Regions from separate parts of the Methylobacterium sp. WL1 genome, predicted to be linked through region 2. Evidence: riboswitches for the same ligand, from Rfam matches in the RefSeq annotation. Region 2 holds a riboswitch; the other holds the start of a gene.
The links. Region 2 has a riboswitch for thiamine pyrophosphate ahead of thiC (phosphomethylpyrimidine synthase ThiC). Riboswitches for the same ligand answer to the same signal wherever they lie in the genome.
Positions count from the first base shown of each region.

Region 1: linked by a shared signal. The riboswitch ahead of thiO (glycine oxidase ThiO) and the one ahead of thiC (phosphomethylpyrimidine synthase ThiC) in region 2 are both predicted to bind thiamine pyrophosphate.

Region 1 is NZ_CP042823.1:2,609,950-2,625,190, forward strand. It holds gene FVA80_RS12705 (circularly permuted type 2 ATP-grasp protein) at 37-1,476, shown strand; gene FVA80_RS12710 (alpha-E domain-containing protein) at 1,543-2,490, shown strand; gene FVA80_RS12715 (transglutaminase family protein) at 2,615-3,442, shown strand; gene FVA80_RS12720 (peptidase) at 3,557-4,306, shown strand; gene FVA80_RS12725 (ATP-binding cassette domain-containing protein) at 4,323-6,092, opposite strand; gene FVA80_RS12730 (thiamine phosphate synthase) at 6,205-6,840, opposite strand; gene FVA80_RS12735 (thiazole synthase) at 6,837-7,640, opposite strand; gene thiS (sulfur carrier protein ThiS) at 7,643-7,855, opposite strand; gene thiO (glycine oxidase ThiO) at 7,852-9,075, opposite strand; TPP riboswitch at 9,140-9,267, opposite strand; gene FVA80_RS12750 (glycosyltransferase) at 9,758-10,843, shown strand; gene FVA80_RS12755 (adenylate/guanylate cyclase domain-containing protein) at 11,009-12,268, opposite strand; gene rpoD (RNA polymerase sigma factor RpoD) at 12,345-14,345, opposite strand; gene dnaG (DNA primase) at 14,546-15,241, opposite strand, start outside.
Region 2 is NZ_CP042823.1:6,015,576-6,030,816, reverse strand. It holds gene FVA80_RS29330 (aldo/keto reductase) at 1-449, shown strand, start outside; gene FVA80_RS29325 (DMT family transporter) at 549-995, shown strand; gene FVA80_RS29320 (transglycosylase domain-containing protein) at 1,007-3,187, opposite strand; gene FVA80_RS29315 (ATP-dependent helicase) at 3,330-3,704, opposite strand; gene FVA80_RS29310 (pilus assembly protein PilZ) at 4,120-4,365, shown strand; gene FVA80_RS29305 (acyltransferase family protein) at 4,376-5,443, opposite strand; gene FVA80_RS29300 (HNH endonuclease) at 5,549-5,923, opposite strand; gene FVA80_RS29295 (alpha/beta hydrolase) at 5,945-6,784, opposite strand; TPP riboswitch at 6,986-7,091, shown strand; gene thiC (phosphomethylpyrimidine synthase ThiC) at 7,166-9,052, shown strand; gene FVA80_RS29285 (hypothetical protein) at 9,075-9,608, opposite strand; gene FVA80_RS29280 (flagellar protein FlaG) at 9,849-10,184, shown strand; tRNA gene FVA80_RS29275 (tRNA-Gly) at 10,375-10,448, shown strand; partial or broken gene FVA80_RS31780 (IS3 family transposase) at 10,532-10,660, opposite strand; gene FVA80_RS29270 (M20 aminoacylase family protein) at 10,719-11,882, opposite strand; gene FVA80_RS29265 (DUF3100 domain-containing protein) at 11,982-13,343, opposite strand; gene FVA80_RS29260 (aldehyde dehydrogenase family protein) at 13,509-15,047, opposite strand; gene FVA80_RS29255 (NAD(P)-dependent oxidoreductase) at 15,047-15,241, opposite strand, start outside.

The DNA of each region.
Region 1 (15,241 bases), 2.8 Mb from region 2:
CTTGCCTGAAGAGCGGGAGCGTTAGGGAGAATCGGAATGGCGTTGACGGCCTTCGACGAGATGAACGGGATCGGCAACGGCGCCGCCGACCCGGCCGCCGTCCGCGACGCCTATGGCAAGCTGAAGACCTGGCTCGAGACCACGCCGCCCGAGCATTTCAACACCCGCCGCAGCCAGGCCGAGTTGCTGTTCCGCCGGATCGGAATCACCTTCGCGGTCTACGGCGACAACGAATCGACCGAGCGGCTGATCCCGTTCGACATCATCCCGCGGGTGATCACCAAGCCGGAGTGGGATTTCCTCGAGCGCGGGCTGAAGCAGCGGGTGACCGCGATCAACCTGTTCCTGAAGGACGTCTACGGCGCGCAGGAATGCATCAAGGCCGGCATCATCCCGGCCGACCTCGTCTACCGCAACGCCCATTACCGGATGGAGATGCGCTCGTTCCGGGTCCCGCACGACCTCTACGTCCACGTCGCCGGCATCGACATCGTCCGCACCGGCGAGAAGGACTTCTTCGTCCTGGAGGACAATGCCCGGATCCCGTCCGGCGTGTCCTACATGCTGGAGAACCGGGAGGTGATGCTGCGGCTGTTCCCGGACCTGTTCTCCAAGCACCGGGTCGCGCCGGTCGAGAACTACCCGGACGCCCTGCTGGCGACCCTGCGCAGCCTCGCACCGGGCTCCACCACGCGCGACCCCACGGTGGTGCTGCTGACCCCCGGCCGCTACAACTCGGCCTTCTACGAGCACTCGTTCCTGGCCGACAAGCTCGGTGTCGAGCTGGTGGAGGCGTCCGACCTCTTCACCAAGGACGACGTGGTCTACATGCGCACCACCGAGGGGCCGCGCCGGGTCGACGTCATCTACCGCCGCCTCGACGACGACTTCCTGGATCCCCTGGTGTTCCGCCCCGATTCGGTCCTCGGCGTGCCGGGCCTGATGAACGCCTACGAGCGCGGCTCCGTGACCCTGGCCAACGCCGTGGGCACCGGCATCTCGGACGACAAGGCCGTCTACAGCTACATGCCGGAGATCGTGAAGTTCTTCACCGGCGAGGAGCCGATCCTGCACAACGTGCCGACCTATCGCTGCCGTGAGAAGGAGTCCTTCGCCTACGTGATGGACAACCTGTCCCAGCTGGTGGTGAAGGAGGTCAACGGATCGGGCGGCTACGGCATGCTGGTCGGGCCGCATGCGAGCAAGCGCGAGATCGACGATTTCGCCAAGAAGCTCAAGCATGCCCCGGACGGGTTCATCGCCCAGCCGACCCTGTCGCTCTCGACCTGCCCGACCTTCGTGGCCTCCGGGGTCGCCCCGCGCCACGTCGACCTGCGGCCGTTCGTGCTGAACGGCGCTGACCAGATCCGCATCGTGCCCGGGGGGCTGACCCGCGTCGCGCTGAAAGAGGGGTCCCTGGTTGTCAATTCCAGCCAGGGCGGTGGTACGAAGGATACCTGGGTGCTCGACGCTTAAGGTCCCCAGCGCTTCCACACTGCCAGACGCGCCGCCTGCCGCCGAGCCGATCCGAGTTCGCACACCATGCTCTCCAGGACTGCCGACAACCTCTTCTGGCTCTCGCGTTACGTGGAGCGCGCCGACTTCGTCGCGCGCATCCTCGACGCGGCGCACCGGCTCGCCTCGCTGCCGACCAGCTATGGTGGCGGCGAGACCAACGAGTGGGAATCCGCCCTCGCCTCGGCCGGTGATCCGGACCTGTTCAAGCCGCATTACAGTGTCGTGAATGCCGACACGGTCTGCGACTTCCTGGCCTTCAGCCCGCACAATCCTTCGTCGATCCGCTCCTGCATCGAATCGGCCCGCGAGAACGCCCGCTCGGTGCGCACCGCGCTCACCACCGAGATGTGGGACGCGATCAACGGCGCCTGGCTGGAGCTGCGCAACTACGCCGGCAAGGAGCTCAGCCGCGACGAGTTCAGCCGCTTCCTCGACTGGGTGAAGACTGTCTCGCTGACCTTCGACGGCTCGGCCTTCCGCACCATGCTGCGCAACGACGCGTTCTGGTTCACCCGACTCGGCACGGCGATCGAGCGGGCCGACAACACCGCCCGCATCCTCGACGTGAAGTACCAGATCCTGCTGCCGCAGAACGAGACGGTCGGCGGCAGCCTCGACTACTTCCAATGGACCACGATCCTGCGCGAGGTGTCGGCCTTCAACGCCTATCACTGGGTCTATCGCGAGAGCGTCAAGCCGCTGCTGGTGGCGGACCTCCTGATGCTGAACAAGCAGATGCCGCGCTCCTTTGCCAATTGTTACAGCGTGATCGTCGAGTATCTCGACCTCGTCGCCGACGCCTACGGCCGCCGCGGCCCGAGCCAGCGTCTGGCCGGGAACATGCTGGCTAAGCTCGACAGCGAGGATATCGACCGCGTGTTCAACTCCGGGCTCCACGAGTTCGTCGAGGCGTTCATCGTGGAGAACAACAAGGTGGGCGAAGCCATCGCGAAGCAGTATCTGGTCGGGTAGCGCATCGTCCCGGGGGTCGGATCCGGGGCGATGCGCCGAGCGTATGACGACGCATCATCGTCGCCCGAGCGCCGGCGAGACCGGTTCGGGCTGATGCAATCGGAAAGACAGACAGGCCCGGCGCATGCGCATCCGCGTGGTCCACGAGACCATCTACACCTACGAGCACCCGGCCCGCGGCCTCGTCCAGGTCATGCGCCTGACGCCGCGGGACCATGACGGGCAATATGTCCGCACCTGGCGGATCGACACCTCCATTGACGGGCGGCTGACCGCCCGCGAGGACGGGTTCGGCAACATCGTCCACTGGTTCACCCCGGACGCGCCGGCCGACGCGCTGACCATCCGGGTCACCGGCGCAGTCGACACCGAGGATACCCACGGGGTTGTCCGCGGCACGGTCGAGCGCTTGCCCGACGAGTTCTACCTGCGGGACACGGATCTCTGCACGACGAGCGCGGAACTGCAGGTCTTCGCCGAGCGGGTCGCCACCGACGGCGACAGCAAGCCGCTCTCGGTGCTGCACCGCCTGCGCGACACCGTTCCTCAGACGGTGGTCTACGAGCCGGGGCCGGCCGCCAACGGCGTGCCCGCCGCCACGGCATTTGCCGCCGGCAAGGGCATCTGCCAGGACCTGACCCACGTCTTCATCACCGCCGCCCGCCACCTCGGCATCCCGGCCCGCTACGTCGCGGGCTACCGCGCCCGGGGCGACGGCCAGGCCGATGTCGAGGCGCCGCACGGCTGGGCCGAGGCGCTGGTGCCGGATCTCGGCTGGGTGGCGTTCGACGCCTGCTACCAGGACACCCCGTCCGACGGCACGATCCGTGTCGCCTGCGGGCTGGATTATCTGGGCGCCGCGCCGATCCGCGGCAGCCGCACCGGTGGCGGAACCGAGACACTGGACGTCAAGCTCCGCGTCGAGCAAGGCAGGGACGCCGCACAGTCCTGAGTCCCTGCCTGATTCCCTGCCTGATTCTTCGCCTGATCCATCGCCCGTTTCCCTGATGGGCGGGCCGCCGGCTCGGCGAGAGCCGGAAACCCACCCCGCGAGAGCCCGAGATCCATGACCTACTGCGTCGGTGTCCTCGTCGAGGAGGGGCTCGTGATGGTCGCCGACACCCGCACCAATGCGGGGCTCGACGACATCTCGACCTACCGTAAGCTCCACCACTTCAACGTGCCGGGCGAGCGGGTGATGATGCTGGCCTCGGCCGGCAACCTGTCGATCACCCAGTCGGTCCTGAGCCTGCTTCAGGAAGGTGTGCCCAGCGACGACGGCGAGCCGCCGCAGAAGCTGATCGAGGCGCCCACGATGTTCCAGGCGGCGCAGCTCATCGGGCGCGCCATCCGGCGGGTGCGGGCGATCGAGCGGGACGGGTTCGAGGCGGCCAGCATCCGGTTCTCGATCTCGCTGCTGTTCGGCGGCCAGATCGCCGGCGAGGGCATGCGGCTGTTCCTGATCTACTCGGCCGGCAACTTCATCGAGTGCAGCACCGACGCGCCCTTCCTCCAGATCGGCGAGCACAAGTACGGCAAGCCGATCCTCGACCGGGCGGTGAAGTTCGAGAGCGACCTCTACGACGCCCTCAAGGTCAGCCTCGTCTCGATGGATTCGACCATGCGGTCGAATCTCGGCGTCGGCCTGCCGATCGACATCGCGGTCGCCCGCCGCAACGGCCTCGACCTCGAGGTGAACCACCGGATCGAGGCCGGCGAGGGATATTTCCACGACCTGCGCGAGCGCTGGTCGGCCGCGCTCCGGGCCGCCCACAGGGCGATCCCGCGCCCGCCCTACGGCCCGACGGCCAAATAGGGCCGGCCCGGTAAGGTCAGGTGGCCGGCTCGATGGCCCGGTCCGCGCTCCTGACCACGGCGCGCGTGTAATCCTCCCACAAAGCCGCGTAGAGCGGCACGGTTCGCAGCAGGTCGTCGTGCCGCCCGTCGCCGAGCAGGCGGCCGTCGTCGAGGACCAGGATCCGGTCGGCCTGGCGCGCCGCGGCGAGATGGTGGGTGACGAGGATCAGCAGCCGCTCGCGGCCCCAGGCCGTGAGGTTGCGCTCCAGTGCGAGGGCGGCTTCCGGGTCCAGGAAGGCGGTCGGCTCGTCGAGGAGTGCCACCGGCGGGTTGCGGATCACCGCACGGGCGATCGACAGCCGCTGGCGCTGGCCGCCCGACAGGGTCCGGCCGCCCTCGCCCAGGGACGTCTCGAGGCCTTCCGGCAGGGTTTCGACGAGCCCGCGCAGCCCGGCGAAATGCAGGGCTGCATCGAAGGCCGCCGCATCCGGTCGTTGCGTGGCGAGGTTTTCCCGCACGCTGCCGGAGAACAGCATCGTATCCTGATCCACGGTACCAATCTGACCGCGCAGCCATCGGGGATCGTAATCCCGCAGGTCGGCACCGCCGATCTCGACCCGGCCGGTATAGTCGCGCTGCAGGCCGAGCAGGATGCGCAGCAGGGTCGACTTGCCCGAGCCGTTGCGTCCCACGATGGCGACGATGCCGCGCTCCGGCAGGGTCGCCCTCAGATCCCGCAGCGCCGGCCGCGCCGCACCCGGATAGGTCAGTGAGACACCGTCGAGGCAGATGCCGCCGGGACCGATCCGGCGCAGGGGCGGATGGCGGCCGGCCTGCTCGCGCGGCAGGCTGAGGAAGCCGCCGATCTCGCGGATCGCGACGTTCACCTCCTGGGCCATGCGCAGGATGTCGGCGCTGCCGAGAAGCGGGCCGGTGATGCGGGCCGCGACCACCTGGATCGCCAAAAACTCGCCGACGGTCAGGTAGCCGCCATAGATCCGCCAGCAGCCCACGCCGATGACCAGCAGCGTCATCGCCCGCGAGACCGCCTGGGACCGGAGCCCGTAGCGCCGCTGCAGGTCCATGACGCCGCTCAGCTCGGCAAGCGTGTTGTCCGTCACCGTAATCCAGCGTCGCATCCGCCCGGCTTCGAGGGCGAGCGACTTCACGGTGGCCAGGCCGTTAACGCTCTCGGCCAGTGTGCCGTCACGGACGCTGATCGACTGGTAATAGGCCTTCGCGGATTTCCAGATGCCGCTGATCTGGTTGCTCGCGATCATCACGATCAGCGGCGCCGCCACCGCGAGCGCCGCCCCGACCGCGACGTCGTAGTAGAGGACCAGGCCGAAGGCGACGAGCGCGCCGCCGGCATCGATCACCGTGTTCGGGATCTGATGCAGGACGAAGTCCCGGATCTTCGTGATCTGCTGGAAGTGGTTCAGGACCTCGCCGGACTTAAAGGCGGCACCGTCGATCCGCACCCGCAGCAGGTGGGCGAAGACGCGGCGGGAGATCCGGCGGTCGAGGAAGACCGCCAGCGCGATGATCAGGCGCCCCCGGAACGCGGTGAGCCCGACCTCGGCGGCGATCGACAGGAGTGCGAGCAGCGCCAGCCCGAGCAGGTGCAGGTCGGCCTGCCCGGCCACGATCGCGTCGACGATGCGCTGGGTGGCGACCGGAAAGACCAGCCCGGCGCCGTATCCCGCCGCGATCGCGATCAGGAGCCGGGCGACCTGCCCCCGGCGCAACGCGAGCGAACGGCCAAGCCAGCGCCAGCCGAAGGACGATCGGTCTGCCCGCAACATCACCCCCGCGCTCCGAATCGGGCGCGGAGTGAGGCATACATTCGCGGCGCTGGCGACCGCTCCGCGTGGGTTCATCCGGGGACGCCGCGTCCGGGATGCGCCATACGGACGGTTAGGGCTGGCACCCGTCCCAGGCCGCCAGGATGCGACGGGCGGCGGCCATGGGCCCGGCGGCGCGCATCAGCGTGCCCATCACGGCGACCCCGGCTGCACCCGCATCCTGGCAGAGCGGGATGCGCTCCGGCGTGACGCCACCGAGGGCGACGATCGGCAGGCCGGCACGACGGGCCGCCGCTATGCCCTCCGGACCGAGGGCCGGGCCGTAGCCGGGCTTGCTGGCGGTGGGGAAGATGGGGCTCAGGGTGACATAGTCGGCGCCGGCCCCGGCGGCTGCCTCGACTTCCACGGGTGCGTGGGCCGAGATCCCGATCAGCGCATTCGGTCCGAGGGCCGCGCGGGCCGCCGTGATCCATTCCGGCCCGGTGCCGCCACCGAGATGCACGCCGTCCGCCCCGAGTGCTTCAGCCAGGGCGATGTCACCGCCGACCGTGAGGAACGCGCCCGCCGCACGGACCCTGGCGGCGATGCTGGCGCCGAGGCTGCGCCGCGCCTCCGGGTCGAGGTCGCGGTCGCGGAACCAGATCCAGCGGACGCCGCCGTCGAGCGCCGCCTGCACGGTGTCGGCCAGGGGCCGGGCGTGCCCGTGCCGGTCCGTCACTGCCAGCAGCCGCGACGGCAGCGGTCTCACGAGCCGACGAGGCCGAGTTGCGGACTCGACGGATCGGCCCGGCCGCGGCGGGGGATGCGACCGGCGCAATAGGCATCGCGCCCGGCCTCGACCGCGCGGCCCATGGCCCGGGCCATCCGCACCGGGTCGTCGGCCTTGGCGATGGCGGTGTTGATCAGGCAGGCCGCCGCCCCGAGCTCCATGGCGATGACCGCATCCGAGGCGGTGCCGATGCCGGCGTCGACGATCACCGGTACGCTCGCGCGGCGACAGATCAGCTCGATATTGGCCGGGTTGGCGACCCCCATGCCGGAGCCGATCAGCGAGCCCATCGGCATGATCGCGGCGCAGCCGAGATCCTCCAGGCGCTGGCAGACGACCGGATCGTCGTTGCAGTAGGGCAGGACCACGAAGCCCTCGTCCACCAGATGCCGGCAGGCCTCGATCAACTCGGCCACATCGGGATAGAGGGTCTCCCGGTCGCCGATCACCTCGACCTTGATCCAGTTGGTGTCCAGAGCCTCCCGGGCGAGCTCGGCGGTCATGATCGCGTCGCGGGCGGTCTCGCAGCCGGCGGTGTTGGGCAGGAAGCGCTTGCCCTTGAGGATCCGCACGGTGTCCGAGCCGTGGCCCTGGAGCGAGACCCGGCGGATCGAGGCGGTGACGACCTCGGCCCCAGACGCCGCGACCGCGTCGCGCATGATCGCCTGGGTCGGGTAGCCGGCCGTGCCGATGAACAGCCGCGAGGACAGCTCCGCCCCGGCGATGGTGAAGTGATCCGCCTCGGTCTCGGGGCGCAGCGGCGTGACGGTCTGGTCCATGGTCAACCTCCCTGCATGGCGCGGACGATCTCGACCCGGTCGCCCTCGGCAACCGGCGTCTCGTCCCAGTCCCGGCGGCGCAGCACGCGGCCGTTCAGGGCGATGGCGATGCCCTGGGGGCTCTCGATACCGGTCTCGTCGGCCTCGGCCCGGAACAGGGCCGCGATGGTCTCGACCGCGAGATCCCGCATTTCTCCGTTCACCAGAAGCTTCATGCCGAGGCCCTCGTGGGTTCGCGTCGGTCGAAGCGCGCCCGAGTGAACGGCTGTGCGATCTCCGGCAGCGCGCCGCGTGTGACGAGTTCGGCGACCGCCTCGGCCGTCACGGGGGCGAGCAGGTAGCCGTTGCGGTGATGGCCGGTGGCGACGAGGAGGCCCGGTGCGAGCGTGTCGATGATCGGCGCGTCGTCGTCCGAGGTCGGACGGTAGCCGCCCCACACGGCCTCGACCTCCATCTCCTCGATGCCGGGCAGCACCCGGCGCGCGCCCTCGAGCAGGGCGAAGAGGCCGCCGGCGGTGATGCCCGACCGGAAGCCGCAATCCTCGACCGTTGCGCCGACGATCAGCTGGCCGTCGCTCTTGGGCGCCATGTGGACCTGCTCGGTCCAGATCATCCGGCTGAGCGTGCCGGTGCGCGCGGTGGTGCGCAGGGCCATCGACTGGCCCTTGAGCGGTCGCACCGGCAGGGCGAGATGTTCGGGCAGCAGGCCGCCCTCCCCGCTCCACGCGCCGGAGGCCAGCACGACGGTATCGGCCGTCACGGCCTCGTCGCCGGCCCGGATGCCGGTCACCGTTCCGCCGGACCAGTCGAGCCCGCTCACCGCCAGGCCCTCGACCAGCGTCACGCCGGCACGCCGACAGGCTTCGGCCAGTGCCGCCATAACGAGGCGGGGATCGACCTGGTGATCCAGTGGGCAATGGATTCCGGCGGTGACGGCCGGCCGCAGGGCGGGCTCAAGGCGCCGCACCTCGGTGCCCGGGAGCCACGCGGCGTCGAGGCCCGAGCGGCGCTGCAGGTCGTAGCGGAAGCGCAGGCGCTCGACCTCGTCGCGGCCGATGGCGACCACGACGGTCCCGTCCGCGCGATAATCGATCGGCAGGCCGGTCTCGGCTTCGAGGGCGTCGCGGAACCCCGGCCAGAGCCGGAGCGATTCGAGGGCGAGGGGCAGCAGCGGATCGGAGCCCGGCTCGTGCTCGGCGGCCGGGGCCAGCATGCCGGTGGCGGCCAGGCTCGCACCCGCGCCGATCGTGTCGCGCTCGATGACGACCACCGCGCGGCCGGCGCGTGCGAGCCGCCAGGCGATCGACAGGCCGATCAACCCGCCGCCGACGACGGCGACATCGGCACGCGCCGGCAGCGAGGCCTGCGCGGCGAAGCCGCCCGGGAGGCGGCGGCGTCCGATCGGCGAAACGGGGCGGTCAAAAGCCAAAGTCATCTCCGCGGAATTCCGTCGCGAAGATCGGGCCGTCTGCTTCGGTGAGAAGCGGTGACCTGCCATTCAGGCGGCCGCGGTCCAATCCCTACGCCGGTGTGAGCCGGATCAGGTTCGAAGGATTTCCGCGCCGCAGGTCCGGGGGACGTGCCAGCGGTTTCTCAGCCCCTTGCCGGGGATCTCCCTGGAACAGCGATAGATCTGATCGCGTAGGCCCCGCGGGTCAAGCCTGATACGGCGAGCCGCGGTCTGGGATGCAACATTCCTGGTGGCGCAGTCACCGATCGGATCTCCGGCCCAGGGCCTAATTCTGATCGCGTCGCTTGCCGGTTGAGCGATATGCGCCATGCTCGATCATTGAAGGCGTCCGCGGCACGAGCGTGCATGCCGGCATACCTGCGTCAGCGATTCCCAATATTTTAATTTTTTTGAGTTATAATCAGTAATATTCAATGAATTTACCACAAGAAATAGTCGTTAATTTTGGAAAAGTACTTGAATAATTTCGCCATTTATAACGCTATATAAATAATGAAAATCAAAAAGTAAATTTAATGCGGGGGGCTAGATTGGGTGACGAAGAGGTTTGCGCTATCAAAAGACGCAGCACGATAAGAGGCGATGTAACGAAATTTTCTTTGGGTGTATTGGCATGAATAGTTTTGGTCAAAAAATTTGCCTTTGCATGATCGTCAAGAATGAGTCTCACGTTATTCGCAGGTGTCTTGATTCTGTGAGATCCGTTATTGACCATTGGATCATTGTCGATACCGGCTCGACGGATGGAACACAGGATGTCATCCGCGCAGCGATGGCAGACATGCCCGGTACGCTTGTGGAGAGACCCTGGGTCGATTTCGCCTTCAACCGCACCGAGGCTTTAAAATTAGCGCGCCCGCACGCCGCATATAGTTTGATCATCGATGCCGACGATCAATTGATAATTCCCAATGATTTCTCGATGCCGAAGCTCATTGCGGCAGGGTACATGATGACGATTTTGGATGAAAATACAGAATACTGGCGTATACAACTGGTTAAAAATAATAAAAATTGGCGCTATCGAGGCGTCGTGCATGAATTTCTGGAGTGCCAAAAGGACCCGCCAACACCCAAGCTGCCGCTTGCCATGCGTCGCGGCGACGATGGAGCTCGTCATCGCGATCGGTCGTCGGAACGACGAGATTTGGCGGTTCTGGAAAGAGCGTTAGCTGCTGAAAAAGACCCATTCATGATCGCGCGATACACGTTCTATCTCGCGCGATCTTATCGCGATGTCGGCGAAGATCTCAAGGCACTGGATTGTTATCTGAAGCGAAGCAGCCTCGGGTATTGGAAGGAAGAAGTATACATCAGTTTATTGAACGCTGCCTGGCTCATGGAGAAATTGAATGAGCCCGCGGAAAAAGTCCTGAAGCTGTACGATCGCATGATTCCCGTCTGTCCGGCACGGGCTGAGGCACGCCACAGCGCTAGCCAATACTGCAGACGCAAGGAGAAGTTTGCGGCGGGATACCGGTATGCGGAGTCCGGACTGTCCCTCAAGGCGCCAAAAGAAGGCATCGCAATAATGCCCTGGGTTTACGATTTTGGATTGCTGGAAGAATTTTCAATTCACGCTTATCACACGGCGCAACACAAGGCCTGCGCGGCGGCGTGCCTGAAAATACTCGACCTGCCGGAAGTTCCAGACGAGGTTCTCACCCGGACCGCAGCCTTGGCGAACGCAGTTCTAGTCAAGATGGCCGAGTCGGTGCCTGGATCGGGATAATCCCAGCACAGGTCTACGATCTTTCGATTATGGAGAGCCTAAAAGCTGGGGCAGTCGGAAAAATATCCGCGTCACACGGCTAAGCACAGAGGTTCTAAACGGCACTGATGTCATTGTTACGTATGGGGGCGAATTTATCAGTCCTGTGACATTTTGCGAAAACTCTCAGCTCGGCGCACGCGGCCGCAGGAATTTCGGGCGGAACACCGCCATGGGCTCGCGGAAGCCGTCGAGGACGTGCTCGCCCAGGGGGATCGGATCGCCCCAGAGGAAGTCCACGAACGGCTTCGACATCAGCAGCGGCTCGCCGAGCTGGCGGTTCAGCCGGGCGATCCGGCTGGCGAGGTTCACGTCGCGGCCGATGACCGTGAAGTCGAGCCGGGAGCCCGAGCCGACATTGCCGTAGGCGGCCTCGCCGTGGTGGAGCGCGATTCCCGCCGCCACCGGCACCGAGAACTGATGCAGGGCGTTGGCCTCGTCGAGGGCCGCCAGCGCGTTCTGGGCCGCAGTGAGCGCCCCCTTGGCGGCCCCCCCGAGATCGTCGCCCGATTCCCGGAAGATCGCCAGCAAGCCATCGCCCAGATACTTCAGGACCTCGCCGCCCTCACGCTCGATCGGCGGCACCAGGCAGTCGAAGAACACGTTGAGCAGTCCGACCGCCTCCTCGGGAGTCATGTCGGCGGAGGTCCGGGTGTAGTCCCGCATGTCGGCGAATAGGATCGCCGAGCGGATCCGCGTCACCTGTCCGCGGCGGATGTCGCCGGCCAGGATCGCCCGGTGCGGCTCGTCGCCGACATAGAGGCGCAGCACGTGGTCGAGTTGCTTGTTGAGGACGCGCATCTCTGCGACGGCGGCGAGCGCCGGCATGACGAAGCGGAGGATCGCGATGTCGTCCTCGCCGAACCCGTCGGGCGCCTTCGTCGCGAAGGTGATCCCGTTCTTGGTGCCGTTGGTGAAGAACAGCGGCGCCACGACGTAGTGGGTGTAGCCGCCGGCCTTCAGGTCCGGGATGATCGCGTAGGCATCGTCCGGCGTCTCGGCGACGTCGAGGATCAGCCACTCGCCGGTCTCGTGGACGGTGTGGAACGGGCTGTTAAGATAAGCCTCCTGCGAGCGGCCCCCGTGCGGGAACAGCCGCACGCTGGTGCCGCCGTCCCGGGTCCAGACCCGGCCCACGCCGGCATATTCCGAGTGCAGGGTGTCGATCGCGGTGGAGGCCCGATCCACCGGCACGCCGATAGCGATCAGCCGCTCGGCGAGGCCGGACAGCATGTCCTCGGCCTTCTGCAGCCGGGCGCCCTCGCCCAACAGCCAGTCGCGGATGCCCACCGAGGGCTGGAGCGCGCCGAAGGGCACGTCGTCGGCTTCGGAGCCGTCCGCGAAGGCCGTCGGCAATCCGGGCGTTGGCGGGCGGCGTTCGAGCATGGCGCCAAGGTGGGGGCCGCGCAGCAGCCGCCTGGCAACGCGGTCGGAGGAGGCGCCGCGGGGGCCGCGACGGGGCTCAGTTGTCCAGGAAGCTCCGGAGCTTCCGGCTACGCGACGGGTGCTTCAGCTTGCGGAGCGCCTTGGCCTCGATCTGCCGGATGCGCTCGCGGGTCACCGAGAACTGCTGGCCGACTTCCTCGAGGGTGTGGTCGGTGTTCATGCCGATGCCGAAGCGCATGCGCAGCACGCGTTCCTCGCGCGGGGTCAGCGACGCCAGCACCCTTGTCGTGGTCTCGCGCAGGTTCGACTGGATCGCCGCGTCGATCGGCAGGACGACGTTCTTGTCCTCGATGAAGTCGCCGAGGTGGCTGTCCTCCTCGTCGCCGATGGGTGTCTCGAGGGAGATCGGCTCCTTGGCGATCTTCAGGACTTTCCGCACCTTCTCCAGCGGCATCGCCAGCTTCTCGGCCAGCTCCTCCGGGGTCGGTTCGCGGCCGATCTCGTGCAGCATCTGGCGGGAGGTCCGGACGATCTTGTTGATCGTCTCGATCATGTGCACCGGGATGCGGATCGTGCGGGCCTGGTCGGCGATCGAGCGGGTGATCGCCTGCCGGATCCACCACGTGGCGTAGGTCGAGAACTTGTAGCCGCGCCGGTACTCGAACTTGTCGACCGCCTTCATCAGGCCGATGTTGCCCTCCTGGATCAGGTCCAGGAACTGCAGGCCGCGGTTCGTGTACTTCTTGGCGATGGAGATCACGAGGCGCAGGTTCGCCTCGATCATCTCCTTCTTCGCCTGCCGGGCCTCGCGCTCGCCCTTCTGGACCATGTTGACGATGCGGCGGTACTCGCCGATCTCCAGCCCGGTCTCTGAGGCGAGGTCGAGGATCTGGGCGCGCAGCTCCGTCACCTGCTTCGAGCCGCGCTCGACCAGGTTCTTCCAGCCCTTGCCGCCTAGCGTGCCGACGCGCTCCATCCAGTTCGGATCGAGCTCGTAGCCCTGGTAGTGGCGCAGAAACTCGTCCCGGGCCACGCCGTGGCTCTCGGCATAGCGCATCAGCCGGCCCTCGTGGCCGATGAGTTGCTTGTTGATCGAGTAGAGCTGGCCGACCAGCGCCTCGATGCGGTTGTTGTTGAGCGACAGCGACTTCACGTCGGCGACGACGCTGTCCTTCAGCTCGATCTGCTTCTGGTTCTGGGCCGGGCTGTTCTTCTCGCCGGCCGCCTTGCGGTCTGCGCCCTCGGTCTGGAACTTGCGCAGCTTGCGGTAATTCGCGGCGATCGCGTCGAAGGTCTCGAGGACCCGCGGCTTGATCTCCGCTTCCATGGCGGCGAGCGAGACGTTGTTCTCGAGGTCGTCCTCGTCGTCGCCGCCCTCTGGCGGCGCCGGCGGCTCGGCCTCCTCGGCGCTCTCCTCGCTCTCGCCCTCGGCGATCTGCGGCGCGTTCTTGCCGTCCGGGCCGGCGTAGGTCGCCTCGAGATCGATGATGTCGCGCAGGAGGACCTTGCCCTCCACAAGCTCGTCCCGCCAGATGATGATCGCCTGGAAGGTTAGCGGGCTCTCGCAGAGGCCCGCGATCATCGCCTCGCGGCCGGCCTCGATGCGCTTGGCGATCGCGATCTCGCCCTCGCGGGACAGGAGCTCCACCGAGCCCATCTCGCGCAGGTACATCCGCACCGGATCGTCGGTGCGGTCGGTCGGCTCCTTGGTGGTCGTGGCGACCGTGACGGCGCGCGTCGGCGCGACCTCGGCCACCTCGCCGCCCTCGGATTCCTCTTCCTCGCCGTCGGCGCCGTTCGCCGCCTTCTCGGTGGTTGCAGCCTCGTCGGTCTCCTCGGCCTCGACCACGTTGATGCCCATCTCGGACAGCTGCGAGAGCACGTCCTCGAGCTGGTCAGGGTCGGACTGGCCCTCCGGCAGGACCTCGTTGACCTCTTCGTAGGTCACGTAGCCGCGCTTCTTCGCGAGCTTGACCATCCGCTTGACCGAAGCATCCGTCAGGTCGAGGAGCGGCCCGTCGGTCTGCTGCTCGGGGGCAGCGTCCGTCTCGTCCCGTTCCGTTGCCTTCGTCGCCATGATCAGCCTATTGTTTCGGGTGCGGCGCGCTGCGGGGGCCTGAGTAAGGCCGCTCCACGCCGTCGGCGCCGCGATACTTGCGAGTGGCCCCGGATTGCTCCGGACGCCTTGAGTCGTCGGGTTCCGTATGCAAGCCCGAGGCTTGACCAATTGTTAACTAACGCGGGGTTCGGCCCGTCGCCACCGCCATCGCACGGCCGTCATGCGGCGGTCGAGTCGTTCGACACCGGCTTGTCGGCTTCAGCCTCGGCAGCGATGACGGTCTCCAGCCTCGCCTTGACTTCGCAGAGCCATGCCCACCCGGCATCGGTCGGATCGTCTTCGAACGCCTGCCGTGCTTCGCGAAGTTCGCTATGTAGCGCGCCAGCCTGCCGGTGCAAGATCATCGCCTGTCTGAGAGCGTCCGCGCGCTGCTGCGGATCGGCGTGCGGGGACAGCGTAATCCGGTCTCGGGACCGGGCGAGCGCCAGAATCCGCTCCGCCGCCTCTCCGAGACCGGCCCGTGTGATGCGGGTTTGCAACAGGTCCGCGTTCGTTTGTCCATCCTCTGCGGCACAAGCGACCAGGACCGACAGGAGCGCCCGCGCGTCGGGGTGCTCGAAGTCGAGTTCCGAGACCTCGTCGCCGAAATCGCTGAGCATCTCCGGGTGGACCAGCAATGTGCCGGCGATCACCGCCTCGCGCACCGGCGCCGCCCCGGAGAAGCCCGCCGAGGCGGTCATCGAGGCGCTGGGGCTGCCGGTGATCCGCGGCGAGACCGGTTCGCCCGGGCGGACGAAGCGGCGGTTCTGCCCCTTCGGCCCGGACCCGGGCCCGCTGGACCGCGCGTTCCGGGGCGACAGGCTGCGCAGCCGCTCCTCGATGTCGTCGCGGTAGTAGCGCTTGACGGTCTCGTC
Region 2 (15,241 bases):
TCCTGTCCTGGGGCTTGAGCAACTTCGACGTCGACGACCTCGACCGGGTCCTGGCCATCGCCGGGCCGGACCGGATCGCCTGCAACCAGGTGCTGTACCACCTCAACGAGCGGGCGATCGAGCACGCGGTGCTGCCGTGGTGCGAGAGGCACGGCGTCGCGATGGTCGGCTACTCGCCGTTCGGGAGCGGCGAGTTCCCCGACCCTTCCAGCGCCGGCGGCCGCGTGCTCGACGGCATCGCCAGCACCCACGGCACGACGCCCTACGCGGTGGCCCTGGCCTTCCTGACCCGCCTGCCCGCGACCTTCACGATCCCCAAGACCGGCCGGCCGGCGCGGGCGATCGAGAACGCGGGCGCCGCGGACCTGCATCTCGGCCCGGCCGAGATCGCCATGATCGACGCGCATTTCCCCCGCGGGCCCCGGCCCCGGATGCTGCCGATGTTGTGAGCGACGGGGGCAGCCGGATACCGTCGACGCGAATGGCGGGGGGCGCGGAATCGCTGTACCGCGGCCGTTACGCGCGCCGCCCGAAAGCCCCCGACCGTCATGCTGAAATCGCTCCTGCCCTCGGCGCTCGCCCTCACGGCGGGCGTCAGCATCGTCATCCAGCAGGCGCTGAACGCGAATCTGCGCACCGCCCTCAACTCGGCTGCCCTGTCGGGGGTCGTGAGCTTCACGGTCGGGGTGGGCTGCATGGTCGTGTTCGCGCTGGTCGCCCGGGACCCGATGCCGTCCGCCGGGGTGCTCGCGCGGATCCCCTGGTGGGCGTGGAGCGGCGGGATGTTCGGGGCGATCTTCATCGGCCTCGGCATCGTCCTGGTCCCGCAGCTCGGGGCCGGAACTTTTCTGACGCTCCTGGTCACCGGCCAGATGCTGGCCTCAGTCCTGTTCGACCATTACGGCTGGCTCGGCCTCGCCCAGCGCCCGGTCGACCTGCCGCGGGCGCTCGGCGTCGCGCTGCTGATCGGCGGCGTGGTCCTGATCCGGCGCTGAGCCGGACCGGCTTACTCGCCGATCCCGAACAGCTTCTCGACGAAGTTGCGGTCGTCCTTCGGGGCTGCCCGGCGTGCCGGGGCCTGCTGGCGGGGCGCGGGCGCGGCCGGATCGCCGAAGATCTGGCCCAGGAGGTCGGCCGGGGAACTCGGCGCCGCGCTCGCCACGGAAGCCGTGGTCTCGGGCGGCGGCTTGCGCCAGCGGTTGATGCCGGGCAGCGGAACCGGGTTCTGGCCCTTCAGCGCCTGGGTCATGTAGGTCTTCCAGATCTCCGCCGGCAGGTTGCCGCCGGTGACCTTCTTGGTCAGCTCGCCGTCGTCGTTGCCGAGCCAGATCCCGGTGACGAGGGTACCCGAGTAGCCGATGAACCAGGCATCGCGGAAATCCTGGGTCGTGCCGGTCTTGCCGGCCAGCTCCCAGCCCGGGATGTCGGCCTTCTTGGCGGTGCCGGACACGAAGGTCTCGTGCATCATCGCGTTCATCATGCCGTCGGCGTTGGCGTCGATGACCCGGCCGAGACCGTTGTCGGAACGCTTGTACAGCATCTTGCCGGCGGCACTCTTCACGGAGGTGACCACGTACGGGATCACCCCGGTGCCGCCGTTGGCGAAGGCCCCGTAGGCGCCGACCATCTCCAGCAGGGTCACCTCGGAGGTCCCGAGCGCGATCGAGCCGTTGGCCTGGAGCGGCGAGGTGATGCCGAGGCGCTGGGCGGTCTGCACCACCGTCTTCGGGCCGACTTCCTGGCCGAGCCGCACCGCCACCGTATTGAGCGAGTGCGCCAGCGCCATGCGCAGCGTCACCGGGCCTTCGTAGCGGTGCGAGTAGTTCTCAGGCGCCCAGGTGCCGATCCGGATCGGCGCGTCCTCCTTCACCGTGTCGGGGGTCGCCCCGTGCTCCACGGCGGCGAGGTAGACGAACGGCTTGAACGAAGAGCCGGGCTGCCGCTTGGCAGTGGTCGCGCGGTTGAACTGGCTCTGGGCGTAGTCGCGCCCGCCGATCAGCGCGCGGATCGCCCCGTCCGGCCGCATCGAGACCAGGGCGCCCTGTCCGACGTTGAAGCGCGTGCCCTTGGCGTTCAGCTCGTCGGTGAGCGCCTTCTCGGCGAGCGCCTGCAGGCCGGTGTCGACGGTGGTCTGGACCGTGATGTCGGTGTCGAACTTGCCGACGTAATCGTCGAGCACGTCCATCACGAGATCGGCCACGTAGTTGGCCGAGCCGCCGCCGCGCGCGTTGGCGGGCCGGGCCGGCTGGGCGAGCGCCACCTTGGCGTCCTGCGCCGGGACGAAGCCGAGCTCCTGCATGGCAGCCAGCACCTGCGCGGCGCGGGCCTGGGCGGCGGGCAGGTTGCGGTTCGGGGCGAGCCGCGAGGGCGCCTGCACGAGTCCGCCGAGCATCGCGGCCTGGGCCAGCGACACCTCCTTGGCGGGCTTGCCGAAGTAGCGCTGCGCCGCGGCCTCGACGCCGTAGGCGCCGGCGCCGAAATAGACCCGGTTCAGGTACAGTTCGAGGATCTCGTCCTTGCTGTACTTGTGCTCCAGCCACAGGGCGAGGATCGCCTCCTGGATCTTGCGCGAGGCCGAGCGCTCGGGGGTCAGGAACAGGTTCTTGGCGAGCTGCTGGGTCAGGGTCGAGCCGCCCTGCGCGACGCCGCGGCGTGTCAGGTTCTGGCCAATCGCCCGGAGGATGCCCACCGGGTCGACGCCGAAATGCTGGTAGAACCGCCGGTCCTCGATCGCCACGAAGGCGCGGGGCAGGTAGGGCGGCAGCTCCTTGATCGAGACCACCCGGCCGCCGGTCTCACCCCGGTTGGCCAACAGCGAGCCGTCGCTCGCCAGGATGGCGATGTTGGGCGGGCGCTTGGGCACCGCGAGCTGGTCGATCGGCGGCAGCTGCGAGGCATGGTAGGCGATGAGGCCAGCGACGCCGATCACCGCCCACAGGCCGAGCACCACGGTGCCGTAGGCGATCCGGCCAAGCCACGAGCGCCGGCGCCGGCCGGACTTCTTCTGGGTCCGGCGTGGCGCCGTCTTGGCCGGAGCCCGCGCCATCTCGTCCGCTCGCTTACCCACGCGTTCCCCTGTCCCGGCCCGGTCGTCCCGGGACAGGCGCAGGTCGAGTTCGCCGCGATCCCGGACGCGCCCTTCCGGCACGTCGAAATTCGGCTCCATCCTGCCCCGACCCTTGGCCATGCATCCCGTCTTCGAACGATCCGAAACCAGCGCGCGCGTGCGTTGCGGCGTAGCCCGGTTACGGCACGCTAAATGCGGCGGTTTAAGGGGTCGTTAGCGTTCCGTTCAGCACCCCGGCCCCGGCCGCTAGCATCCCGGCGCCTTAACCCGAGGCGGTCGGATCCTGCCCCAGCACCCGCCGTGCCTCGGCGAGCAGCACGGGGTGCCGAACCGATTGCGGGCCGGAATCCGGCGTCTCCCGGCCGAGCCGGGCGATACGCGCCGTGAACAGCTTCCGGCGCAGGCCGAACCGGCCGATGCTGGCCGTGAGCGCCAGCAAGACGACCCGCACGGCCTCGGTGCGCTCCCGCTCCTGCACGATCTCGGTCTTCAGCGCCTCCTCGCGCTGCAGGGCGGCATCGAGTTCGAGCCGGACGGCGGCCCGGCTCGCCTCGTCCCGGCGCGCGGTCTCCAGCTGGATCCGGCATTCCTGCAACGCGCTGAGGATCATGAGCTCCTGCGCCGACGCATCCCGCATTGAGTCCTCCCGGTGCACCATCGCCCGGTGAACAACCCGGCACGCGCCCGATCCCTGTCATGAAAATTCGGCCCCGACCTGCGAAGGCGTCGGAGGGCGGACCGTCGCTGCGGTTCGCCTTACCGATGCCGGGCGCCAGCCGGAAGCCATCGCCCCACGATATCGAGGTCGCGATCAGCGGCGAAGCCGGGATCGACGCCATGCGTTGCAGGATTGCCGTAGCCCTGGGGGCATCCTGAACGCCGCGAAGCTGGCGAGCCTGCAGCGGCGGCGCATCTCCTGGATGACCCAAACACGTATTGAGTTTCGGCCTGGGATACCAGTCTCCGCCCGCCATCCAGCCCGTTAACCGTCTCGCCGTATTGTTCAGTCCGCGCGCCTGGGTGTCGCGGACCGGGACCGGAGAGAGGGTGCGATGACGGAGGATCGCCGCGGGGCATTCCGCAAGAACGCCTTCACGTTCGGCACGCTGCTGCTCGCCTGCGGCGAGGTCGGCTGCCTCGTCTGGGACGCCACCGAGACCGGCGCTCAGATCGAGGTCGAGGAGGATCAAGCCGTGCCGGACCGCTTCCCGCTCCGTCTGATGGACGGGGCCGACCCGCGGCAGGCCGCCGTGGCGTGGCGGCGCAGCCGCCGGATCGGCATCGCGTTCGAGAGCTGAGCTGCCGGCCTCAGGTGGCCGCGAGGGACGGACGCGGGCGCGGCGCCCCCGCCAGCCGGAACCAGGCCGGACGCAGGAACAGCAGGGCGAGCGGCGTGTGGCGCACCAGCCGCTCCAGGCCCAGCGGGACCAGCAGCGCCGCCGCCATGACGATCAGGCTCGCAAGCCCGATATCGTTCACGAGCCCGGTGCGGACCAGGATCTCGCGGGTCGCGGCCATCGGCAGCGAGAAGGCGAGATAGATCACGATCGAGCGCTGGCCGCAGGTCCGTAGGGCTTCGGCGACGGCGGTCCCCGACCGCTCGATCAGCGCGGCCACGACCATGATCGCCAGGGCACCGGCCGCCCCGAGGGCGAGGCTCGCGATCGGCAGGCTGGCGAGGGTCGGGTAGGCCGGATGGCGGGCGGGCGTCAGCGCCATCCATCCTTCCAAGACGGCCCAGGCGGCGAGGCCGCACAGCGCGGGGCCGACATGCCGGCGGGCCGCGTCGGCCAAGGCGAAGATCCGGCCGGCGAACAGGTAGCCCGCCACGAAGTAGACGTAGCGGCCGCAGAACTCCTCGACGAGGGTCGCATCGCTGCGGATGTCGGCGATCTGCAGCAGGGCCGCGCCGGCCAGCAGCAGCGCCCCCGGGCACCGGCGCAAGACCTTGGTCACCACGGAGAAGACCGCCAGCAGGTAGACGAACCACAGGCTGGAATACGGCTCGACCAGCGCGTGGGCGAGATGGGCGGCGAAGGCGCCCGGCCCGGCATCGCCGACGATACCGCCGTAGCGCGCCGCCGACTGAATCACCAGCCAGAGCCCGTAGAAGTAGGCGAAGTGCAGGACCCGGCGGTCGGCGAACAGGCGCCAGTCCCGGTCGATCACCCGCCCCAGGAACAGGCCGGACAGCAGGAAGAAATCCGGGATCCGAAACGGTTTGGCGAAGGCCACCACCGGGTGCAGGAATCCCTCGCCGCCCAGGGCCGCACCGGTGCCGATGACGGAATGCATCATCACCACCAGGAGGATGCAGATCCCCTTGGCGATATCGACCCAGGCCAGCCGGCCGTTCGCGTTTCCTGCCCCGCCCATCGTTCAGCTCCCAGACCGGGGCCAGTGTGGATCGACAAGGTTGACGGGGTTGCCGGCCCGGGATCGGAACCTGCAGATGTCCTGAGCGCCGGGTAAACGGCTGCCTCAATCCCGACGCTTGCCCGCGCGGCGGTCACGGGTCATGCGCGTGGCGGCGTGGAAGTCGTCGGGCTTGCCGCGGATCCAGACCACGAAGCGCGCGATCTCGGGATCGTCCCGCAGTGCGTCCACGTCGGCGAGCCGGCGGGCGATCTCGGCCTCACTGTAGCGGGCATGGATCGCCGAGTGGCAGATCTGGTGCAGCCGCACCGTGCCCTGGTGGGTGCCGCCCTTCAGCTTCGGGGTGAGGTGGTGCAGGCTGGAGCGGGCGCGGGGCGGGATAGGACGGCCGCAGAGCGGGCAGACCGGATCCATCCGGGCAACCGCGCCGGGCATCTCCGGATCGTCGGCGTTCCAGCGCCGGGAGCGGCGTCCGACCAAACGATGTCTCCTCCCGTCCTTTCAGGGCACAGCCTGATCCGGCGTCCTGCAGGCCGGCCCCACACGTCCGCGGAACCACGCCTCGGCCTCGCGATCCCGGGACCCGAAGATCGACATGTGGTCGCCCGGCACCAGCTCGAACCGCGCTCGGGGCCCCGCCGCCGTAGCGAGCGCCCGGGCGAGCTCGGCCGGCACCACCGGGTCGTCGGTGCCCTGGACGATCAGGACCGGCGCGGACGTGCCTTGGATGCGCCGGTCCGAGCGATAGGTGTCGCGCAGGAGCCAGGATGGTGCCAGCGGGACATGCAGCCGCACGGCATGGGTCAGCGAGTCGAACGGTGCTTCAAGGTAGAGCCCGATCGCCTCGACTTGCCCGGCGATCGCGACCGCCACCGCGGCACCCAGGGAATGGCCATGCAGCAGGATCGGCGCCCCCGGGGACCGTGCCTCAGCGGCCGCGACCGCCGCCAGCCCGTCCCGGATCAGGCCGTCCTCGCTCGGCGTGCCGGTCGAGCCAGGATAGCCGCGATAGGCCGGCGCCAGCACACCCCAGCCGGCCGCGCGCCACGGATCCGCGGCGAAGCGTGCCGCGTGCGGCTCGGGCCGGGAGCCGTTGCCGTGAAAGCTGATGACGATGCCGCAGCCGGGATGCGGCGGCCGCCACAGGGCGAACAGCCGCTCGCCGTCCTCTGTCGCTACCGTGACCGGCTCGGTCCCGGGCGGTGCCGCCTGGATGCGCACGGGTTGCCCGTTCCAGGCCGCGCCCGGGTAGATCAGCCGCCGCTGGAACAGCACCAGGGCGACGAGCCAAGCCAGGTAGAGCACCGCCAGGGCGGCCAGCAGCAGGAGCAGGATGCGCATCGTTTCTTGAAGGTTCAAAGATGGGCATCGTAGCCAAGTTTGTTTGGCCCAGGACGGCTTTGATGAGTGGTTGGGCGGCCCTGCCCCTACACAGGGTGCTTGGCTTTGGGCGACCGGAGCTTCTCCCGTCGGACAACACCAGCCTGTTATCCGCTCGGCTCGCCGCAGCATTGACAAACCCATCCCCGGGGCCGAGTCTTGAACCGTTCCGAGGGGGGCCCTGAAGGGGGCTGAGATTGGGCATGCTGCCCTGACCCTTGAACCTGATCCGGCTCATACCGGCGGAGGGACGGGAACCTGCGGCTGCTCGCGTGCGTGCGGCCGGATCTCATCTCAGCCATCGCGTGGTCCGGAGCGCTCCAACACGAGGAGAGGCCCACGATGAACGCACCCGTTCTCCCCAAGGACGTGAAAGGCAGCCCCGAGACCGTGACCACGGGTCCGGTCACCGGGTCGCGCAAGGTCTACGCGAATCCGGTCGGCCGGCCGGACATCCGGGTGCCCTATCGCGAGATTGCCCTGTCCGATCCGAAAGAGGAGCCGGTGCGGGTCTACGATCCGTCGGGCCCCTACACCGAGACCGACGCCCGCATAGACCTCACCGCCGGCCTGCCCGGCGTGCGCGAGCCCTGGATCGCGGCGCGCCGCTACACCGCGGTTGAGCCCCGTGCGGTCAAGCCGGAGGATAACGGCTTCGCGGGCGACAAGCTCGTGGCGCCCTGCCCCGCTACCCGGACGATCCGCATGGCGGCCCCCGGGCAGATGGTGACGCAGTACGAGTTCGCCCGAGCCGGGATCATCACCGAGGAGATGATCTACGTCGCCCACCGCGAGAACGCCTGTCGCGACGCGATGCTGGCGGGCGCCGAAGCCACGCTGGCAGACGGCGAGAGCTTCGGTGCGTCGGTACCGCCGTTCATCACCCCAGAATTCGTGCGCGACGAGATCGCCCGCGGCCGCGCGATCATCCCGGCCAACATCAACCACACCGAGCTGGAGCCGATGGCGATCGGCCGGAACTTCCTGGTCAAGATCAACGCCAACATCGGCAATTCGGCCGTGACGTCGTCGGCCGCGGAAGAGGTCGAGAAGCTGGTCTGGTCGATCCGCTGGGGCGCCGACACGGTCATGGACCTGTCCACCGGCCGCAACATCCACAACATCCGCTCGTGGATCATCCGGAACAGCCCGGTGCCGATCGGGACCGTGCCGATCTACCAGGCGCTCGAGAAGGTCGGTGGCGACCCGCTCAAGCTCGATTGGGAAGTCTTCAAGGACACGCTGATTGAGCAGGCCGAGCAGGGCATCGACTACTTCACCATCCATGCCGGCGTGCGGCTGGCGCACGTGCCGCTCACCGCCCGTCGGGTCACCGGCATCGTCTCGCGGGGCGGCTCGATCATGGCGCGCTGGTGCCTGGCCGGGCACCGGGAATCGTTCCTGTACGAGCATTTCGACGAGATCTGCGACATCATGCGGGCCTACGACGTGTCGTTCTCGCTCGGCGACGGCCTGCGTCCGGGCTCGATCGCCGACGCCAACGACGCCGCGCAGTTCGGCGAGCTGGAGACGCTGGGCGAACTGACCAAGATCGCCTGGGACAAGGGTTGCCAGGTGATGATCGAGGGCCCCGGCCACGTGCCGATGCACAAGATCAAGGTCAACATGGAGAAGCAGTTGCGGGAGTGCGGCGAGGCGCCGTTCTACACCCTCGGCCCGCTGACCACCGACATCGCCCCCGGCTACGACCACATCACCTCGGGCATTGGCGCCGCCATGATCGGCTGGTTCGGCACCGCGATGCTCTGCTACGTCACCCCGAAGGAGCACCTCGGGCTGCCGGACCGCGACGACGTGAAGACCGGGGTGATCACCTACAAGATCGCCGCCCACGCCGCCGACCTCGCCAAGGGCCACCCGGCCGCCCAGCTGCGCGACGACGCGCTGAGCCGCGCCCGGTTCGACTTCCGCTGGGAAGACCAGTTCAACCTGGGCCTCGATCCGGATACGGCCCGTCGCTACCACGACGAGACCCTGCCCAAGGACGCCCACAAGGTCGCGCATTTCTGCTCGATGTGCGGGCCGAAGTTCTGCTCGATGAAGATCACCCAGGACCTGCGCGCCGAGGTGCTGGCGATGGAGGAAGCGGGCGAGGTCGTGGGCGCGTCGCCCGCTATGTCGAAGGCCGAGGCCGAGGCCGGCATGCGGGCCAAGTCCCAGGAGTTCCTGGCCGAAGGCGGCAAGCTCTACATCGACGCGGCCGAATGAGGAGCCGGCACGCCCCGTCCGCTCAAGACGTGGGCGTGCCGCACCCGCCGCCGCCGCCGCGCGGTGCCGTGATCTCGATCGCCGAGTCCGGCTCGGCCCCGTAGGCATCGTAGAGCGCCGCGAGCATCAGGTCGGCGGCGATGCCGACATCGGGAGGATCTCCGAGGCTGACGGTGCGCGAGAAATTCGCTTCTCCGTCGGCTTGGGCATACTGAAGGGCCCGGAGGGCGGCCTGGGATTGCGCCTGGAGCCGAAAACCCGTTTTCCCGTAGGCGCCAGACGAGGCTTCGCACAACATCGCGGTATCGAAGGGCTGGAAGATGCACTGGACATAGTGCATCGGCCGATCGCGCAGCGCCACCACGATGAAGCGATCACGCGACGTTTCGACGGGCCCGCGCCGATGGATCGCGTCAAGGCGCGCCACGACCTCGCAGCGATGCTGCCGGATGAACGCCCCCCGGGGTGATAATCCTGATCGCGCCTGTCCGCTGCCCGGTGGTGCCTCGGCAAACGCCGCAATCAGGAGCGCCACCGCTATTCGGGTCCAGCGCATGGATACCTCCGGACGCGTGCCGTTCCCCGAGGCGCAATAGCGACACGGATCGCCCCACCCGCGCGGCGCGCGGCATCAAGGACCAGACGAAAACGCAAAATGATGCCGTTCCGGTAACGCGATCTTCATCGCGACTCGGGCTGCCGCGCAACCATCCCCTGCGCCGGGGGGCGCCGTTAACGGACGCTTAGGCGGCAGAACCGCTGAATCCCTCGATCACAGGATCGCAGGAGATCAGCCATGGATATCCGTCCGCTCAATGCGACGACGCCGGGGCCGCAGGGTCTCGAGTCGCTCGCGGCATCGGCCGCTCCGGCCGCCACCCAGGACACGACGCCGGCCCAGGCCGCCACCGCTCCGCTGGAACCGGCGGTCAAACTCGACATCACCCCCACCGGCGACAAGGCGCGCTACATCCAGGATCCGGACACGAGCTCGATCGTGTTCCAGGTGGTGGATTCGCGGTCCGGCAACGTCGTCGAACAGCTGCCCAGCGAGACGGCCCTGCGCAACCGGGCCTATGACGCCGCCCGCGAATCGCACGCCGCCGCGGGGAACCTGTCCCGGATCGCCTGAGACGCTGGCTCCGGCGCAGGTCGCTCCACTGGGCGAGGTCCGGCTTGCGAACACGCTTTCCTGCAGAAACCGAAAGACCCCGTTTGACGGACTTGTCGGCGGGCTGCTAGATCGCATTCGTACACGGGTGCACGGAGCACCCACGAGGCTCCGGCCTTGTGGGCGCTACTCCACCGCACCGGCCGTGTCCGCGGGCGTAGTTCAGTGGTAGAACGTCAGCTTCCCAAGCTGAATATGCGGGTTCGATTCCCGCCGCCCGCTCCACTTTTTTCTACTTTACATCAGCCCGTCAGTTCCGCTCGCCGCGACTGATCAGCCCCACGGGGTGGCGAGATGTGTTCGCCACGGGCGCGTTGGCGCCCGGGGCTCGAGACGCCTCTCCGGGACGCATCCTGTAAGATCAGCGTGTCGAGCGTCAGATCTGCGATTACCGGCGAAAGATGCCGGTTCTCCGTCTCAAGATCCCTCATCCGCCTGCGAAGCCGTTCGGCAACTTCGCAGGTGCGGGCCTCGATATCCGAAGCGTCGGCAAACTTACGTACGGGCCGCTTCGAGCATGCCGGTCGCCAGGGCCACCCAATAGGCGGCCCCGATCGGCAGGGCGTCGTCGTTGAAGTCGTAGCCGGGATTGTGAAGCGGCCGGCCGGGCTCGGCGCCGTCAGTGCCGAGCCAGACGTAGGCGCCGGGGCAGGCCTGCAGCATGTAGGCGAAGTCCTCCGAGGCCATCGACGGCGCGACATTTCCATGCCGGGACGGTATCGCCGGGACCCGGGCCGCCGCGGCGAGCGCGAGCGGGACGGCGTCCGAGGCGTTGACCGTCGAGGGATATCCGGTGTGGTAATCGACCTCGGCGGCGCCGCCATGCGTGCGGGCGGTGCCCGTGGCGATCTCCGTGATGAGAGCCGCCACCGTCCCGCGCACGCTCTCGGACAGGCAGCGGACGGTCCCCCGGATCGTGGCGAGGTCCGGGATCACGTTCCAGGCGTCGCCGCCGTGGACCTGGGTGATGCTCACCACCGCGGGATCGAGCGGGGCGATCCGGCGGCTGACGATCGTCTGCAGGGCCAGAACCGTCTCGGAGGCGATCACCAGCGTGTCGATGCCCCGCTCCGGCATGGCGGCGTGCGTCCCCGAGCCCCTGACGCGTATCTCGAACGTGTCGAGGGAGGCCATGATCGGGCCCGGGCAGGTGGCGAAGGCTCCGAGTGGCAATCCCGGCCAGTTGTGCAGGCCCCAGACCGTGTCGCAGGGGAACATCCTGAACAGGCCGTCCTCGACCATCGCCCGGCCGCCGCCCTCGCATTCCTCGGCCGGCTGGAAGATGACCCGGACCGTACCGCGCAGGTTCTCGGCGCGGGCGAGCTGGCTGGCTGCGCCGAGCAGCATCGCGACATGCCCGTCATGCCCGCAGGCATGCATCACCCCCGGGTTCCTGGAGGCGTGGGGCAGACCGGTCGCCTCGTGGATGGGCAGCGCGTCCATGTCGGCGCGCAGGCCGACGATCGGGCCCTCTCCCCGGCGCAGCGTCCCGACGACGCCCGTCCGGCCCAGGCCGCGATGGATTTCGAAGCCGCAGGCGGCGAGCTCGCGCGCGACGAGGTCCCCGGTTCGGACCTCCGCAAAGGCGAGCTCCGGGTGGGCGTGCAGGTCGCGCCGCCAGGCGACCATGCGACCGAGGATGTCCGCGTCTATGCTCATGCCGTTCGCTCCCTGGCCGTCACAGGTCCGATCCCGGCCATCCCTGCGGGTCGGTCGATCCGCCACCGAGCCCGGCCCGGCGGCGGATCGAACCATGTCTCACGTCACCGGCACATGCATCCAGAACTGCGCGATCAGGGTCGCGCCCAGGAATGTGCCGGCATTCGCCATGAACGAGACCACGACGATGCGCCAGCCCAGCTGCCGGAAGGCGGGGATGTCCTTGGCTATGGACAGGCCGGCGAATGTCAGGATAGGAGTGGCCAGGGCGAGAAAGTTGATCTTGCCGGTCATCGCGGCGATCTCGGCCGCGTACGGCATCGCCGGATAGGTCAGCGCCATGCCGATCAGGGAGACCCAGATCACCGCGGGAAGCTTCCGCGCCGAGAGCACGTAGAGACCCCAGCCGAGGATCACGACGCCAATGATGATCGCCATCCCGCCCACGACGGCGGCGTCGGGGATCACGCCGTAGGTCAGATAGTTGCCGATGAGCCCGTAGGCGCCGATCAGCAGCCACGCCACCAGCATCTCGGCCAATCCGATCGCGGTTTCCTCTTGCTCCGGGGTCACGGCGACGGCCGAAGGCTCCCGGATGGTGTTGGGTCGGTTGCGCCCGAGGATCGGTTCGAGCTTGCCGTAGGCCCAGATCGTGAAGGGCAGCGACAGGAAGAGCGTGAAGTAGGTTCCGATGGTCGTGGTGATCAGGTTGCTCGCTGCCGCGAAGGTGGCGACATCCTTGGCCACCTCGGGGGTCTGCTGCGCCGCGATGGCCCCCGACGCGGCGGCCATCATGCTGCCGGATCCGACGCCGGCCCCCATGGCGAGCGCGAGGGGATTGAAGATGTTCAGGCTGGCGATGAGGCCGGCCAGGACGGCGATGAAGACCGCCCCGAACACTGTCCCGGTGAGGTATTCCGCGAGCACGCCGCGCCCCTCGGGGGAATCCATCCCGTAGCGCTCGCCGATGATGGCCAGGCTCGGCTCCCGGCCGACCGAGAAGGTGGCGCCGATGGCCTCCCGCTTGATGCCGAGGAGAAGGGCGACCGGAAGGCCGAACACCATGGTGCCGAAGAAGTGGCCGAACTCCTGGAACACGAGCGACCATCCCGACGCGAAGATCCTCGGCAGCGAGCCGCCGACCAGCAGGCCGAGCTTTGCGATGAAGATGAGGAGGGCCGGCTGCAGGAAGGCGGCCGCGGCCGACTGCGTCGAGGACCGCAGGCGCAGGAGGGCCGGGAGCCGGGGGCTCGCCAGACCGAGGGCTCCGCCGAGCAGGAGGGCCCACAGCAGGGGCAGCAGGACGATCTTTCCGGTCCCGACGGGGATGTTGATGTTGCCGATGGCCTCGGCGATGACGACGATGACCAGGGCGATCAGGAACAGGCGGACGCGGCTCGGTCTTTCGGCCGGGTTGGCCTCGACTGGGACCGGGCCTCGATGGATTGCTTCCTGTGCCATGGCTGTTGTCCTCCCTGCGATGGGTCGCGGCGCTTAGGGTCCTGATTGTTGTTCTTGCGCCGGCGTCGGGGCCCGCGGACCTGGTCGTGGGCCCGCGGGGCGTCGAGGGCGTCCGTGTGGCGGCGGCCCGTTCGGGCGGGCGCCGTTTGGTTCAGCCCACCCGGCTCAGCCCACGTAGCCGAAGGCGACGCCGGGTTGGGCTGCGGTCTCGACCCACACGCTCTTGGTCTGGGTGTAGGCCATCAGCGCCTCGCGCCCGGAGGACCTGCCGAAGCCGGAGCGGCCGAACCCGCCGAAGGGCGAGGCGACGTTGATCGTCTTGTAGCCGTTGACCCAGAACGTCCCGGCCCTGACCGCGGCGGCGACCCGGTGGGCGCGGCCGACATCGTTCGTCCAGACCGCGCCGGCGAGGCCGTACGGCGTGGCGTTGGCGATCGCGACCGCCTCGTCCTCGGTCTCGAACGGCAGGACGGTCAGGACCGGGCCGAACACCTCGTCCCGGGCGATCGCCGCATCGGGCGTCACGCCGTCGATCACCGTCGGACCGAAGTAGAAGCCGCCGGTGTCCCGCAGGTTGGCCGGACAGGCGCCGCCCGCGGCGATGCGGGCGCCGGCATCCACGGCCTGGCCCACCATCGCGGCGATCTTGTCGCGTTGCCGCCGGTTGTTGATCGGGCCGATCTGGGTCGTCGGGTCGGTGGGCGCGCCCACCGGGATGCGGCCGGCGGCGTAGGACAGCCGCGCCACGAAATCGGCGTGCACCGACCGGTGGACGAGGAGGCGCGAGCCGGCCACGCAGCTCTGCCCGGCGCCGCCGAAGATCGCCGCCTGCGCGCCCACCAGGGCACGATCGAGGTCGGCATCGGCGAACACGATGTTGGCCGACTTGCCACCGAGCTCGAGCACGCTCGGCACGATGTTGCGCGCTGCCGCGGCCGCAATCTGCGCCCCGGCCTCGGCGGAGCCCACGAAGACCACCAGCCGCGTGTCGGCATGGGCGACGGCCGCCGCCCCGGTGGTCGGGCCCGCGCCCGCCAGCACCGAGACCAGGCCGCGCGGGATCCCCTCGGCCCGGTCGCACAGCATCCCGAGCGCCAGGGAGGTCAGCGGCGTCAGCTCGGAGGGCTTCAGCACCACCGCGTTGCCGGCGCACAGCGCCGGGGCGATCTGCCAGCCGGCGGTGAAGATCGGGGCGTTCCACGGCGTGATCTGCACCACGGTGCCGAACGGCTCGGCGCGGGTGTAGTTCAGGTGCGAGGTCGGGACCGGGATGACCTCGCCGTGCAGCTTGTCGCACCAGCCGGCGTAATATTCGAACATCTCCGCGACCTTGCCGACCTCGCCGCGCGTGTCGCGGATCGGCTTGCCGGCCGACAGGGTCTCCAGCTCGGCCAACGCGTCGGCGTTGTGCCGGATCAGGGCGGCCACCGCCCACATCGCCCGGCCGCGGGCCGCCGCCGTCATGCCCCACCAGGTCCGCTGGGCGGGCCGGGCCGCCGCCATGGCGGCATCCACGACGGACGCGCCGGCATCCGCAAAGCTCGCCACCACCCGGCCGTCCGCCGGGTTCACGAGGTCGAGGGTTTCCCCCGTTCCCATGAGGATCTCGCCGGACACCAGGCTGCCGATGCGGTCGCCCAGGGAAAGGGCGGACAGGAGGTCCCGGATGCGCTGCGCCGCATCGCCGTGCACGCTGGTCGACATCAGTTGGCTCCGTTCGAGTTGCGGTAATCGGCCATGCGGGTGAAGTCCGCGGCGTCCGGGATGGCGTCGCGGGTGGTCCCCCAGATCTGCGCGACATGGGCGGACAGCGGCAGGTCGGCGCCGCTCTCGGCGGCCAGCGCCATGGCGAGGCGCACGTCCTTGCGCATCAGCCCCGCGGAAAAGCCGCTGTCGAA